DNA from 4 places in the Lacticaseibacillus camelliae DSM 22697 genome. Region 4 is predicted to be linked to each of the others. Evidence: predicted binding sites of a transcription regulator. Region 4 holds the regulator's gene; each other region holds the start of a gene.
The links. The regulator HrcA, encoded in region 4, represses chaperone genes, less so after heat shock. The targets are predictions, from matches to a motif close to TTAGCACTCNNNNNNNNNGAGTGCTAA.

Region 1: the regulator HrcA is predicted to act here: its motif matches at 1,592-1,618, upstream of FC75_RS04505 (Hsp20/alpha crystallin family protein).
Region 2: the regulator HrcA is predicted to act here: its motif matches at 1,535-1,561, upstream of clpP (ATP-dependent Clp endopeptidase proteolytic subunit ClpP).
Region 3: the regulator HrcA is predicted to act here: its motif matches at 1,879-1,905, upstream of groES (co-chaperone GroES).

Annotation. Positions count from the first base shown of each region.
Region 1 covers NZ_AYZJ01000023.1:67,689-71,262, forward strand. The annotation lists gene FC75_RS04495 (S1C family serine protease) at 1-460, shown strand, start outside; gene FC75_RS04500 (iron-sulfur cluster biosynthesis family protein) at 1,047-1,451, shown strand; gene FC75_RS04505 (Hsp20/alpha crystallin family protein) at 1,767-2,198, shown strand; gene FC75_RS04510 (hypothetical protein) at 2,357-3,556, shown strand.
Region 2 covers NZ_AYZJ01000067.1:19,772-23,345, reverse strand. The annotation lists gene whiA (DNA-binding protein WhiA) at 1-701, shown strand, start outside; gene FC75_RS09595 (MarR family winged helix-turn-helix transcriptional regulator) at 779-1,228, shown strand; tRNA gene FC75_RS09590 (tRNA-Arg) at 1,311-1,382, shown strand; gene clpP (ATP-dependent Clp endopeptidase proteolytic subunit ClpP) at 1,584-2,174, shown strand; gene FC75_RS09580 (hypothetical protein) at 2,246-2,425, shown strand; gene FC75_RS09575 (sugar-binding transcriptional regulator) at 2,512-3,549, shown strand.
Region 3 covers NZ_AYZJ01000029.1:82,439-86,012, forward strand. The annotation lists gene FC75_RS06445 (LCP family protein) at 1-1,059, opposite strand, end outside; gene FC75_RS06450 (CPBP family intramembrane glutamic endopeptidase) at 1,154-1,783, opposite strand; gene groES (co-chaperone GroES) at 1,939-2,223, shown strand; gene groL (chaperonin GroEL) at 2,282-3,574, shown strand, end outside.
Region 4 covers NZ_AYZJ01000034.1:51,039-54,612, reverse strand. The annotation lists gene hemW (radical SAM family heme chaperone HemW) at 1-1,041, shown strand, start outside; gene hrcA (heat-inducible transcriptional repressor HrcA) at 1,219-2,274, shown strand; gene grpE (nucleotide exchange factor GrpE) at 2,283-2,891, shown strand; gene dnaK (molecular chaperone DnaK) at 2,926-3,574, shown strand, end outside.

The sequences.
Region 1 (3,574 bases), on a different contig from region 4:
GAAGTTGTCCGGAACCAGCAATTCGAACGCGACAATTGAAGGGATGGGCTTCTCCATTCCAAGCAACGAGGTCGTGTCGATCATCAACCAGCTGGTGGCCAACGGGAAGGTCGTGCGTCCGGCCTTAGGCATTGAGGCGCGTGATCTTTCCAGTGTTTCCGCCAGCCAGCAGTCCGATCTCCTGAAGGTGCCATCCAGTGTCACCGGCGGCGTTGTGGTGGCCGGCTTCACCACGCGGAGTATTGCTAAGGCCGCGGGCCTTAAGCAGTACGACGTGATCGTGGCGGTCGACGGCACCAGCGTCGACAGTGTGGCCACGCTGCACACCCAGCTGTACAAGCACGCGATCGGTGACACGATTTCGCTGACGTATTACCGCGGCAGCGCTAAGAAGACCGTCAACGTGAAGCTGACGCAAACCACAGAGCAGTTGGACAGCACCACTGGGAACGCGAAGTAGTTTAACGAAATGGCAATTGGCCGCACAGCAATGTGCGGTTTTTTTATGCGCAAGTTTTCGGCAAATTACGGTAGTTGGACACCCGATGGCCGGGATTGTTCGGATAGTACTTGTCAAGTGTGAATTCGGCTTGAGGATAAGTGGCCCATCAGCCTGTGGATAACTCTGTGGATAGTGTTTATAACTCACTTTTTAGCCCGTGCACAGACTTATCCACAGGGGTTGAAAAGTCGGTGGATAAACTTTTCTCTTTGTGAACCAAACACTCGTACGGGCGATGAGGACGCGGTTTTGGACGCCTTACTTTGTGAAATGCCGAAGTTGAAAACGGTGGATAACCCGCTGTGAAAAATTAAGGTCTTGATTTTTTCGGGCACGAAATCTGGTATCAAAGAATCTTCTGAACACCAGTGCTAGGGTTGATCAACGGGGTAGTGTGGATAACTGCTGGGGATAGTTGGTGCACGCCTGTGTGTGAACAGGCCGGTTGCTAGTATTTGGTAAGCTATGATTGACAGGATGTGAACGACTCGGTATCATAATAGTATGAATAGTTGTGTACAATCTAGTTGAAAGGGTGATCGATATGGAAATTACCATTACAGATGCCGCAAAGGACTATCTCAACACCAAGCTAGTGCCTGGAGACCGTGTGTTTTTGGCGCTTGATGACGGCTCCAGTAAGTATTCCAAACTCGGTGGCACGTGTGCCATTGGGAATAAGTTTCAACTGGTGATCGCTGATGCGCCTGATTCGGACTACGCTGAGGCGTTGACCAACAATACGGATCTTGACTTGACTACCGGCGCCCTCGAGCTAAGCTACCTCGGCCACGGTTTGGCGCTGGATTATCGCAACGGCTCGCTGAACCTTCATGACGATTCCGGCATCTTAGACGGTGCTGTGACCATCGGTTTTGCTCAGCCGCTGGCGGCTGATGAACAAGCACGGCGCGAGGAAATGAGGGCTTTAGGCGGCAAGGTGTGCTAGTAAAAGGCTGCGAAGCCGGACGGTTTTAGCTAAAGTGCTCAACCAGTTGCCTTCACGAGCGATAGAGCGCTTCTTTTTACACTTGAAAGAGGGCAGTCCCAACGAATTCAAAAATTCGTTGGGATTTTTTTCAAAATTTATTAGCACTCTGTTGACACGAGTGCTAAATGGTGGCATAATACTTTATGTAAACAAGGAAAGGAGCTAAAGCCCCGATCGGGAAGGCGAGCGAGTCGCGAACTGAACGGTTGCATGGGCAGTTGCTCTCCTTGCATTAAACCAACAACAGACATTTAAGAAAGGAAGTTTTGCATCATGGCTAATGAGATTATGAATCGTGACAACTGGTTGACGGATCCGTTCTTCGATGATTTGGGCTCGCGCTTCTTCGATCGTTTCATGCCAAATGACACGAGCCGGGTGCTCAAGACTGACATTAAAGAAACTGACAAGAGTTACGTTGCTAAGGTCGACGTTCCAGGAATCGAGAAGCAGGACATTCACCTGAATTACCAAGACAACGTATTGAACATTTCAGTCAACAAGAAGGACGTTAATGACCACGCGGACAGCAATGGCAATGTACTGATGAGCGAGCGCAGCTATGGCGCAATGAGCCGGAGCTATCGCCTGCCGAACGTCGATGAGCAAAACATTAAGGCCTCGTACGACAAGGGTGTTTTGACCATTACGCTGCCAAAGCTGACTGAACAGGAGCAAGATCCACACCAGATCGACATTGACTAATGTCACGTCGCGTTAAGGAAACGGGCTGCCGCAACGGCAGCCCGTTTTTTGTGCCCTGCAGTCTGTTTGATTCGCCCAACTGATTTTGGGGGCCATCCGCCCCGTTTTGCGGTTCATTACGGTATGATGAGGGAAGAGGATACAGGGGAGAGACAGTCATGAAAGAAAAAAGTGAGCTCAAGGTCACAGTGCCGGCCGGCGTGTACGCTCAGCTGCACGGGGACTTAGATACGCCGATGCAGCTGACCATCAAAAACGATCGTATCGTGATTCAACCTGCGCCTGCGGACAGGCTAAGGTCAGGGCGGCAAGCGTTCATCTGGCCGCTGGTGGTCAGCCTGATCTCAACGGTGGTGATTTTCCTTTACTGGCTGCATCTGGGCGTACGGGTGATTCCAATGACCGGGGATGTCTCAGTGGCCAGTTTTACCATCGGCTTTGGGGTCGTCACTGGGATCGGCCTGTTTGCCGGGTTCTTTGTGCAATCGCGCAACGATCCGGACAATCGGTTTTCTAAGGCCGTGTACTGGCGAAATTTCCCGGTGATCATGCTGGCGTTTGCCATCATCCTAGGCATGGCGCTGCTGGGGACCTTTTGGGTGCTGGGCCAGCTCTTTCCGGGCGCGACATTTGATCCGTTTACAGCGGTGTTGCAGGTGCTTATATTTCTGATCTTGGCCAATGTGTTCATGGTTCAAATGGCCCTGCGGATCAACGCTTCCACGCTGTCGACCTTGCTCACCATCGTGATTGTGTCTGGGGCGGTCATTTCCATGGCGTCAAACGGCAGTCGTCAGTGGTGGCAGTACAACCTGAGTTTCCTGGGGACCAAGCTGGCCTCCAACGCCTGGCAGTTCAACCTCACCTTGGTGATGACGGCGCTGGTCATGATCAGCCTGATCGATTACCTATTTGTCCAATTAAACGCGCAGCACCGTAAATCTTGGCGGTTAACGACACTGCGAACGCTGTTAACGCTGGCGGCGATTGATCTCGGTTGCATCGGGATCTTTCCCAACAACGCGCAGTTTCACCTATTGCATGATCAAATTTCGTGGATGCTGGTGACCATCGTGCTGATCATTATTATTGGCTTGCGCTGGCTGCTGCCAGAGGTCTCCAAGGAGTTTCTGTGGGCGTCTTACGGCATCGGTGCGGTCGAATTTCTGCTGAACATGGGCTTTCGTCTGTTCGGCTACCCGAGCCTGACCGCTTTTGAGATTCAAGGTTTTGCGATTGGGTTTGCCTGGCTGCTGTTTTTGTTTAACCGCCTACAGGCACTGATTGCTGAGGGCACTGTGGCGTGGCCGATCGTGATCGAATGTGAGCCGGAAAAAACAAAAACGGAACGCGCCTAACTGGACTTTCTAGATTGG
Region 2 (3,574 bases), on a different contig from region 4:
ACAATCAGTATGTGGTCCGCCTCGCCACCGGCGTCAATGCGGTGCTTGAAGACCTGGACATTCTAGATGGGCGCAACATGGCCATCATGACGGCGGTGTCGCGCAAAGTGCTGAATGAACCGCAGCGAGAGCGGTCATATTTACGGGGCGCGTTCTTGGCCGGCGGATCAGTCAACAGCCCAGAGACGTCACGGTATCACCTGGAGATTTATTCCCTGTACAAGGATCACAACGACGACGTGCTCAAGATGATGAATGACTTTGGCCTCAATGCCCGGACGGTAGAGCGGCGCAGTGGCTGGATTGTTTACTTGAAGGAAGCAGAAAAGATTGCCGATTTTCTTCGGGTGATTGGGGCCACGACGGCGATGCTCAAATTCGAAGATGTCCGGATCGTTCGCGATATGCGCAACTCGGTGAACCGGTTGGTCAACTGTGAAACGGCTAATCTGAACAAAACCATTGATGCGGCCCAGCGTCAAATCGAAAATATCAACTACCTCAGAGACCGCGGGCTGTTGGAAGGGTTGCCGCCTAAGCTGAAGGAAATTGCCGAGATGCGCCTGGCCCATCCCGATGTTTCCCTGAAGGAACTGGGGGAAATGGTGCCAAGCGGGGTGATCTCGAAATCAGGCATCAATCACCGGCTGCGGAAGCTTAATCAGATTGCAGAGGGGAGTCGCCAGCCCAGCGAAAGTTGACACTTCCATTACCTAATTAAATCGTCTACAATAAACTCGATAGAACCGTTGGGTATGACGTCACTGGAGGCGAGCATATGACTAAACCGATTCGATTGAATGAACAGCTGTGTTTTTCCATTTACAAAGCACAGAAGCAGTTTAATCATTTTTATTCTCAAGCACTGGCTAAGTACAAGCTGACCTATCCGCAGTACATCACCTTGCTTTCCCTTTATGAGCACGGGACGATGTCGGTCAAAGAGGTGGGGCAGACGCTGAATCTAGACTCTGGGACTCTAACGCCGTTGATGAAGCGGATGGAGAAGGACGGCTGGATCTCACGGAAGCGCTCGGCGCAAGACGAACGCCGGGTTGATGTCAGCTTGACTCAGAAAGCCAAGGACATGCGCGATGAGATCTATGACCATGTGGGCTCATGCATGGCCTACCTGAACTTCCCGAGCGAAAAGTACGAAGCCATCAAGGCGCAGGTCGATACGGTCGATCAGCACCTGACGGCCATTCCGGACGAGAAGCTTCAGTAAGCACGCAATGCCTCGATTTTGAGGGGAATTTGCGCTGACGCTTGCATTTTGCGGCGCGCTCCCGTAAAATAATTGAGTACTTGCGCGGTTAGTGTAATGGATCGCACGTGAGATTCCGGTTCTCGAAATCCGGGTTCGACTCCCGGGCTGCGCAGCATTCAAAAGAGAAACGCCACTTGGTTGGCGTTTTTTTGTTGGCTGAAAGGCGCTTACCAGCGCACCTGGCAAGTGGAATATGCTAAACTAACGCTGACCGAAAAAAACTTTGGTCAAAGACTTTGACCTTTTTTGACGTTAGTGCTAAGCTTAGCACTGTAGTTTTAAGAGTGCTAAATACTCGTTAGGAGGTTCCACTATGCTAGTTCCGACAGTTATTGAACAAACCAGCCGCGGCGAGCGTTCGTATGACATATACTCTCGCTTGCTTAAAGACCGGATCATTATGCTGTCTGGGGAAATCAACGACCAAGTTGCCAATTCGGTCATTGCCCAGCTTCTGTTCCTGGACGCACAAGATCCTGATAAAGACATTTACCTTTACATCAACAGCCCTGGCGGTGTGATCACCTCCGGTCTGGCGATGCTGGACACCATGAACCTGATCCACGCGGATGTTCAGACCATCGCCATTGGCATGGCAGCGTCCATGGCTTCCGTGCTGTTGGCGGGCGGAGCCAAGGGCAAGCGCTTTGCGCTGCCAAACTCAGAGATCCTGATTCACCAGCCATCCGGTGGTGCTCAGGGCCAGCAAACAGAAATCGAAATTGCGGCGGAAGAAATCTTGAAGTCACGCAAGAAGTTGAACAAGATTTTGTCTGACGCGACCGGCCAGACTGAAGCCAAGATCAAGAAGGACACTGAGCGGGATAACTACATGACCGCGCAGGAGGCCAAGGATTACGGCTTGATCGACGATATCTTGACGTCGAAGGCCGACCAGAAGTAAGGGGTCATCTAAGTACCGGCGTTAACGTGCCGGTGCTTTTTTTAATGAAAAACAGGTGAGAAGGGTCCCGAATGACCAAGTTTGAAAATCGCGCCACTAAATTTGGAAATCGGTTTCTTTACGAAAAAAAGCGGTATTTGGGCAACAATTCTTCTAATATGGGAAGAGTTTTCGCCTTTTGGGCAAATCTCTTGCACCGTTTTCACGAGGCGGCTATAATAGAAAGCGTTGGTAAGGGAGATCCGGGTTAGCTGGGGTCCCAAAATTTTTTTGCCACCACTGGGTCACTAGGTGACACGGTAGGACGTCAAACGACCCACAAGAAGGACAATGAGCAATGCATTCTGAGTTCGCTTGGATCGAAGCAATCGCCCCAGACTTTATGGGTGTGATTACGCAACGTTATCAGATCTTGCAGTTCATCAGCTGGATGTCGCCGGTCGGTAGACGGGCGTTAGCCGAGCAGATGAAACTAAGCGAACGGGTCCTGCGGACGGAGACCGAGTTTCTCCGGAAGCAAGGCCTGATCAAAAGCTCGAAGTCTGGAATGGTCCTTACCAGCCAGGGCATCGAAGTCTTTCAAGGCCTGGAGCAGTTTATGAATCGACTGCTGGGGTTTAAGGAAGACGAGAAGCACCTCGCCGATAAGCTCGGCATTGACCACTGCTTGATTGTCAGTGGGGACGCTGATCAAAGCAGCCGGGTGTTGGACGAAATGGGCAAGGAACTGAATTCAACGCTGCAGCTGATTTTGCCTAGCGGTCAGCTGACCATCGCAGTGATGGGCGGCACGACAATGGCGCGCGTGGCTCAGCAGATGACTTACAAGCTGTCTGCCGGGCGTGAGCTCACGTTTGTGCCGGCCCGCGGCGGGGTCGGCGAGGCGGTGGCGATTCAGGCCAATTCCGTGGCGGCCAGCATGGCCGAAGCGACGGACAGCAAGTACCGCGTGTTGTACATTCCTGAAAACGTGAGTGCGAAAACTTACCAGCCATTACTTCAGGAACCCTCCGTGCGCGAAGTGCTGCAATTGATTGACAATGCCCAGGTAGTGATTCATAGTATAGGGGATGCATTGGTCATGGCCAAGCGCCGATCAATGTCTCCTGAGGCCATTGCCAAGCTCACCAAGCAACATGCTGTTTCAGAAACTTTCGGCACGTTCTTTGATGCGAGCGGCAAGGTGATTTACAAGATCCCAAGAATTGGGTTGCAGATTCCGGATCTTGATCATATCCCATATGTGTTTGCGGTTGCCGGGGGCCGTTCCAAGGCTAAGGCGATCACGGCATATATGAAAAATGCGCCAAGTCGGACGTGGCTCATCACGGACGTTGGCGCCTCAAATGCGATTTTAACTGGGGAAACCCGTTAGAATAAAACTCTTATTTCCTAAAGGA
Region 3 (3,574 bases), on a different contig from region 4:
CACGTAGTTTTGCGCGGCCGGATCATCCCAATTAAATTCTGAATTGGCCCGGTTTTCCCGGACATTTTGGTTGCTGATTGGTGTGGTCGAAAGTCCCAGTGCGGTGCGCAGACGATCTGAGATGCGCTGCAGCTCCTTGGTGGATGGAATCTGGTAAGACGCCGGGCCAGGATAAACCATGGCGTCGTGGCCCTTGAGCGTGGTCGACTTGATGGTCTTGGCGGCGCCGCGATAATTTTGCACCAAGGCCAGCATGTCGGCGAATGACAGGTTCGTTTGCATGTTGCTCGAGACGGTCTTCAAAAGCTGGTCGAAGTTCTTCAGCGTGTCGGTCGACAGGGCTTTTTTGACAATGGCTTTGATCACTTGCTGCTGGCGTTTTTGCCGGCCGTAGTCGCCTTCCGAATCCGCGTGGCGCATGCGTGCGTATGCTAAGGCCTCGGCACCATTGAGGTGCATTTTGCCTTTGGTGAACTTGTAAGTGCCCACGTGTGGGTCGCTCCAGGAAAAGGCGACGTTCACGTCAACGCCGCCGACCGCGTCGACGACTTTTTCCAAGGCGCCCATATTGACGGTGAGGTAGTACTTGATGGGCACATTAACTAGCGCGGAGGCGGTGTTGACGGCCATTTTTGATCCGCCAATTTCGTAGGCGGCGTTGATCTTTTGCATGTTGAAACTCTTGGTGCCGATCATCTTCGCCGCCGTGTCACGGGGCAGGGACACCATGTTGGTCGTTTGGGTCTTGGGGTTGATCACGACCACGATCATCGTGTCCGAGCGGCCGGTGTCGTTGCGGCCGAATGCGCCAGTGTCAGTGCCGAGCAGCAGCACGGCAAACGGCTTTTTCTGCTGAATGGTCTTGGCAACAGTGCCGGCGCTGCCGTCTTCGGTGCCGATGCCCTGGTAAGTCGAGTTCAGGGCGTATTTGGTCTGGGAGTACAAGCGCAAGCCGTAAGCGCCGAGCGCCACCAGCGCGGTGGTCACAATCAGGAGCATGATTTTCAGGATGGGGCGGTGAGGGTGCAGATTCTGCCGACGATTGACACGACTGTCCATGGTAGTCCTCGTTTCATGTGTTTGCTTCAGTATACCGCGTTCACGCCTGTCATTCCGAACGCCGGCAGACCTTAAACGAGGTTTAAATTCCTAGTCAATTCCAAATGGCATAACCGAGCGTGAGGGCAAGCACGCCAATGTGGGCGATCAGCGGGGTTTGTACGCTGCCGGTTTGCTTGTATAAGTAGGCGTAAGCAATGCCGACCAGCGTGCCGGTCAGCCAGTGGCTGGGGTCGGTTGCTAAGGCAAACAGCAGCCCCGAGATCAGTGCAGCACCGAACACACCGGTGACACTGGCCAAGTTGCCAAATATGACCCGCCGAAACGCGTATTCTTGAAGCAGTGGCAGCGCCCAGACCAAGGCCAGCGCGTAAAGTGGGACGCTGTGCAAGGCGGTTGTTTCCTGTGCCAGGGTCGGAGCTGGTGCATAGAACAACAGGGACTCCAGCCAGGTGCCAATGAGCTGAATAACCAGGATGATGGCGATTCCGGACACGCCCCAGATCACGCGGGTCTCGGCGCTGGCCAGCCCGGTTGTTTCAATGGCGGTTGGCAGCCGCAGCCGGCGGTTGAACCACCAGGCAAGCAGCGCGCCGGCGACGGCCAAGGCGGTCGTGCCCCACAGGCCAGCTTCTCCGGGCCAAATGTGCAAGATGAGCAGGCTGCCCAGCAGGACGGCTAGATAGGTGCTGAGAATCTGCACCGCGTGTTTTTGCAACGACATGAAAGGACCTCCTTGAGAATTATGGGCCTAGTATAACAGAATTAGCACTTAGGGGTTGCAATTGCTAAACTGATTCGGTATAGTATCTAGTGTAGTTAGCACTTAGGACGAATGAGTGCTAAACATTTAAACTTTGTGAATATGGAGGGATCGTTTTGTTAAAACCATTAGGTGACCGCGTGGTCGTTTCAGTTGAGGAAGAGCAAGAGGAAACTGTTGGCGGCATCGTACTTGCCAACAACGCCAAGCAAAAGCCGCAACAGGGCACTATCGTGGCAGTTGGCGAAGGCGCACTGAGCCCAGAAGGCAAGCGCCTGCCGATGGCCGTCAAGAAAGGCGACAAGATCCTGTACGACAAGTACGCCGGGTCTGAAGTCAAGGTCAACGGCGAAGATTACCTGGTCCTGCACGAAAAGGACATCATGGCAATTGTCGACTAGTTTGGCTCATCGCAATTCCTGCATTAACTATATAAATAATATGAGGTGAAATAAACACATGGCTAAAGAAATTAAGTTTGGTGAAGACGCACGTCGTTCCATGTTGAAAGGTGTCGACAAGCTGGCTGACACCGTTAAGACAACGCTGGGGCCAAAAGGCCGGAATGTTGTTTTGGACAAGTCCTACGGCGCTCCTGAAATCACGAATGATGGTGTGACGATTGCCAAGAGCATTGACTTGGAAGATCACTACGAGAACATGGGTGCAAAGTTGGTTGCCGAAGTTGCGACCAAGACCAACGACATCGCCGGTGATGGGACCACCACTGCGACGGTTTTGGCTCAGAGCATTATTCGCGAAGGCATGAAGAACGTCACTGCCGGCGCTAACCCGGTTGGCATTCGCAAAGGGATCGAGGAAGCGACCAACGCCGCCGTTGATGAATTGAAGAAGATCTCTCACAAAGTTTCCGGCAAGAAGGAAATCGCGCAGGTTGCTTCCGTTTCTTCCTCCGATACTGAAGTCGGCGATCTGATTGCCGACGCAATGGAAAAGGTTGGTCACGATGGTGTCATCACGCTTGAAGAAGGCAAAGGCATTCAGACCGAGCTCTCCGTTGTTGAAGGGATGCAGTTCGATCGTGGCTACCTGTCTCAGTACATGGTGACCGACAATGACAAGATGGAAGCCGATCTCGACAATCCATACATTCTGATCACCGACAAGAAGATTTCAAACATTCAGGACATCCTGCCACTGCTTCAGGAAATTGTTCAGCAAGGTAAGGCGCTTCTGATCATCGCCGATGACGTGGATGGCGAGGCACTGCCGACCTTAGTTCTGAACAAGATTCGTGGGACCTTCAACGTGGTTGCGGTTAAGGCGCCTGGCTTCGGCGATCGTCGCAAGGCCCAACTGGAAGACATCGCGGCTTTGACCGGCGCGACGGTTATCACCTCCGACCTTGGCCTGGACCTGAAGGACACCAAGATCGATCAACTCGGCCAAGCTGGCAAAGTCACGGTCACCAAGGACAACACTACAATTGTTGAAGGTGCCGGCGATAAGGCAGCAATCGACGAGCGTGTGGCAACGATTCGCAAGCAGATCGAAGAGACGACTTCCGACTTTGACAAGGAGAAGCTGCAGGAGCGGTTGGCTAAGTTGGCCGGCGGCGTTGCCGTTATCCGTGTCGGTGCCGCAACTGAGACCGAGCTGAAAGAGCGCAAGTATCGCATCGAAGACGCTTTGAACGCGACCCGTGCGGCCGTTGACGAAGGCTACGTGGCCGGCGGTGGTGTTGCTTTGGTCAACGCTTCCAAAGCGGTTGCTGCCCTCAAAGAGTCCGGC
Region 4 (3,574 bases):
ATGCTTATTCGCGAGATGCACCTGGTGATGGCCAGCCACCCCGAGGAAAAAATCGAGACGGTGTATGTAGGCGGCGGTACGCCGACCACACTGACGCCTGACCAGCTTGACCGCCTCATTGGCGGCATTCGCCGTGAGCTGCACTTTGAGCAGGGCGAGTTCACTTTTGAGGCCAACCCCAACGATCTGCTCGAAAAGGACAAGCTGCTGGCGCTGTACGAAAACGGCGTGAACCGCCTATCAATCGGCGTACAGTCCTTTAATGACGAGATTCTCAAGGCCATTGGTCGGACCCATCGAGTCGCCGATGTGTATCAGGCGATTGCCAATGCGCGTGCAGTGGGTTTTGATAACATTTCCATCGACCTGATTTTCCGCCTCCCGAAACAGACGCGTGAGGACTTTTTGGCCAGCCTGCACAAGGCGCTGGCGCTGGACCTGCCGCATTACTCGACCTACTCGCTGATTCTGGAAAAGAAAACGATCTTTTACAACCTGATGCGGTCCGGTCGGCTGCAGCTGCCAAACCAAGACGCCGAAGCCGATATGTACCAGGATGCGATTGATTTAATGGAAAGCACCGGCCGGCATCAGTACGAGATCTCGAATTTTGCCAAACCTGGGTATCAGTGCCAGCACAACCTGCTGTACTGGCGCAACGACCATTACTTCGGCTTTGGGGCCGGGGCCTTTGGTTACATCGGGCGCGATCGCTACCACAATTTTGGCCCGATCAAGCAGTACCTAGATCCGCTCCATGACCATAAGGTGCCGGTGATCGAGCATCATCTGGTGCCGCTGGAGGAGCAGATCGAAGAGGAGATGTTCCTGGGGCTGCGCACCCGCGAAGGTGTGTCCCAAAAGCGCTTTGCCGAACGCTACCACATGACGATCAGTGACGTGTACGGCGATTTGCTGACCAAACTAAGCGACCAACAGCTGGTCACCGTGGCCGGCGATGCGGTGCGCCTGACGAACCAAGGGCAATTTTTGGGCAACGAGGTCTTCCAGCAGTTTTTGCTTGACGATCCGCTGGTTTGAACCGGCCCATCTGGTTCGCATTTTCAGAAAAACGCTTGTCGGCTTCAGTCTTGAGGCCGATTTTTTCGTGAAAACAGCAAAATTAGCAGACCGAGGTTGACTTTGCTAACCGCCATTGGTATATTAAGTATTGTACTTAGCACTCAAATGGTTTTAGTGCTAAAAGAAGGTGGGATTATGTTGACGAAACGCCAACTACTCGTCTTGAAACAGATCATTCGCTCCTATACGGAAACCGGCCAGCCGGTTGGTTCTAAAGCCTTAATGGCGCAGCTGCCGGTTCATGTCAGTTCAGCCACGATTCGCAATGACATGGCGGCACTGGAAGACGAAGGTCTGATCAGAAAGACGCACAGTAGTTCTGGCCGCGTCCCATCGACTAAGGGTTACCGTTACTACTTGGACAACCTCGTCGAGCCGGCCGCGGTCACGCCCAACGAGATTGCTGCGATTCAGCAAGGCTTCGGGGGGCATTTTTACAAGATCGATGAAATTGTCGCCCAAAGCGCGCGCATTTTGTCGAACCTCACAAACTACACCGCGATCACACTGGGGCCTGAGGTCACCAACCTGAAACTCACGGGATTTCGGTTGGTGCCGTTGGGTAATCACCAAGTGATGGCGATCCTGGTCACGAGCAATGGCAACGTTGAAAGTCAGTTGTTTACGCTGCCTCCGGAAGTCGGCTCTGACGAGGTGGAAAAGGCCATTCGCATCATCAATGATGAGTTGGTCGGGTTATCGCTGGGTGAGGTTGCGCAGAAGCTGCAGTCGGAAGTGCCAGGTTTGTTGTTCAAGTACATGACTAGTCCGGACGGGTTTCTCGACCTCTTCGGTAATGTCTTACGCAAGGCCGCTGAGGAGCGCTTCTACGTTGGCGGGCGGCTCAATCTCATGGATTACCTTGGTGATTCCGATGTGGATCAGCTCAAACGTCTGCTGGCGATGATGGATGATGATCAGGGCACCGAGCGTCAGGCGTTCAACACCTTGCTCGGGCCGCTTCATGATTCCCATATCAAGGTCAAGCTCGGCTCGGAGCTTACGCCAGATGTGCTTGAAAATCTGAGCTTGTTGACCGCGAACTACTCAGTCGGTGAGCACGGAACTGGGATGATTGCCCTGATTGGGCCGACCCAGATGCCGTACTCGAAGATGATCGGTTTGCTCGATGCCTTCCGCGAAGAACTCGCAAAACGGCTGACCGATTACTACAATCATTTTGATCAGTGACAGGAGGCATGAATTTGACAGAAAAGCAAACCAAGAAAGAGCAGAAAGCAGCCAAGGCTGAAGCAAAGCCCGAGGCAAAGGCAAAAGCGGCCAAGAAGGAACCCAGCCTGCGCGACGAAATCGCGGCGGAGATGCAAGACGACCTCAAGGAAGAGGTCGAAGATTCCGGCGTGGACGTCGAGGCCCTGAAGAAAGAGCGCGACGAGCTGGAGGACAAATACCTGCGCGCCGCGGCCGAAATCAATAACATGAACAAGCGCTTCAATAAGGAGCGCGAGGACATGGCCAAGTACGATGGGCAGAAGCTGGCGACAGCCGTGCTGCCGGTCTTGGATAATCTTGAGCGGGCCTTGGCGACTGAGGTCAAGGATGACGGTGCGCAATCGCTGAAGAAGGGGGTCGAGATGGTTTACAGCCACCTTGACAATGCCCTCAAGGAGAATGGGGTCACCGAAATTGAGGCGACCGGGAAGTTCGATCCGAACTTGCAGCAAGCGGTGCAAACCGTTCCCGCAGACAAGGACCACGCGAAGGATACGGTGGTCCAGGTTCTGCAAAAGGGTTACAAGCTCAAGGATCGGGTCCTTCGGCCAGCGATGGTCGTCGTTGCAAATTAGCTAAATAAAAACTGTTAAAAGAAGGGATTTTACAATGAGTAAAGTTATTGGGATTGACTTAGGGACCACGAACTCTGCGGTCGCTGTGCTTGAAGGTGGCCAGCCGAAGATCATCACCAACCCAGAAGGCAACCGCACCACGCCTTCTGTCGTGGCGTTTAAAGACGGCGAAATTCAGGTCGGCGAAGTCGCCAAGCGGCAAGCCATCACGAACCCGGACACCATCACTTCAATCAAGCGTCACATGGGTGAGGCCGGCTACAAGGTCAAGGTCGGCGACAAGGAGTACACGCCTCAGGAAATTTCTGCGATGATCCTGCAATACATCAAGAAGTTCTCTGAAGACTACTTGGGTGAAGAGGTTACTGACGCGGTCATCACCGTGCCTGCTTACTTTAACGACTCACAGCGTCAAGCGACCAAGGATGCCGGCAAGATCGCCGGCCTGAATGTTTCCCGAATCGTCAATGAACCAACCGCTTCTGCCTTGGCTTATGGCTTGGACAAAGGTGACAAGGACGAAAAGGTGCTGGTTTACGACCTTGGCGGTGGGACCTTTGATGTTTCTATCCTGCAACTCGGCGATGGCGTCTTTGAAGTGCTTTCCACCAATGGTGATACCCACTTGGGCGGCGATGACTTTGATAACAAGATCATCGACTGGCTGGTCAGTGAGTTCAAGA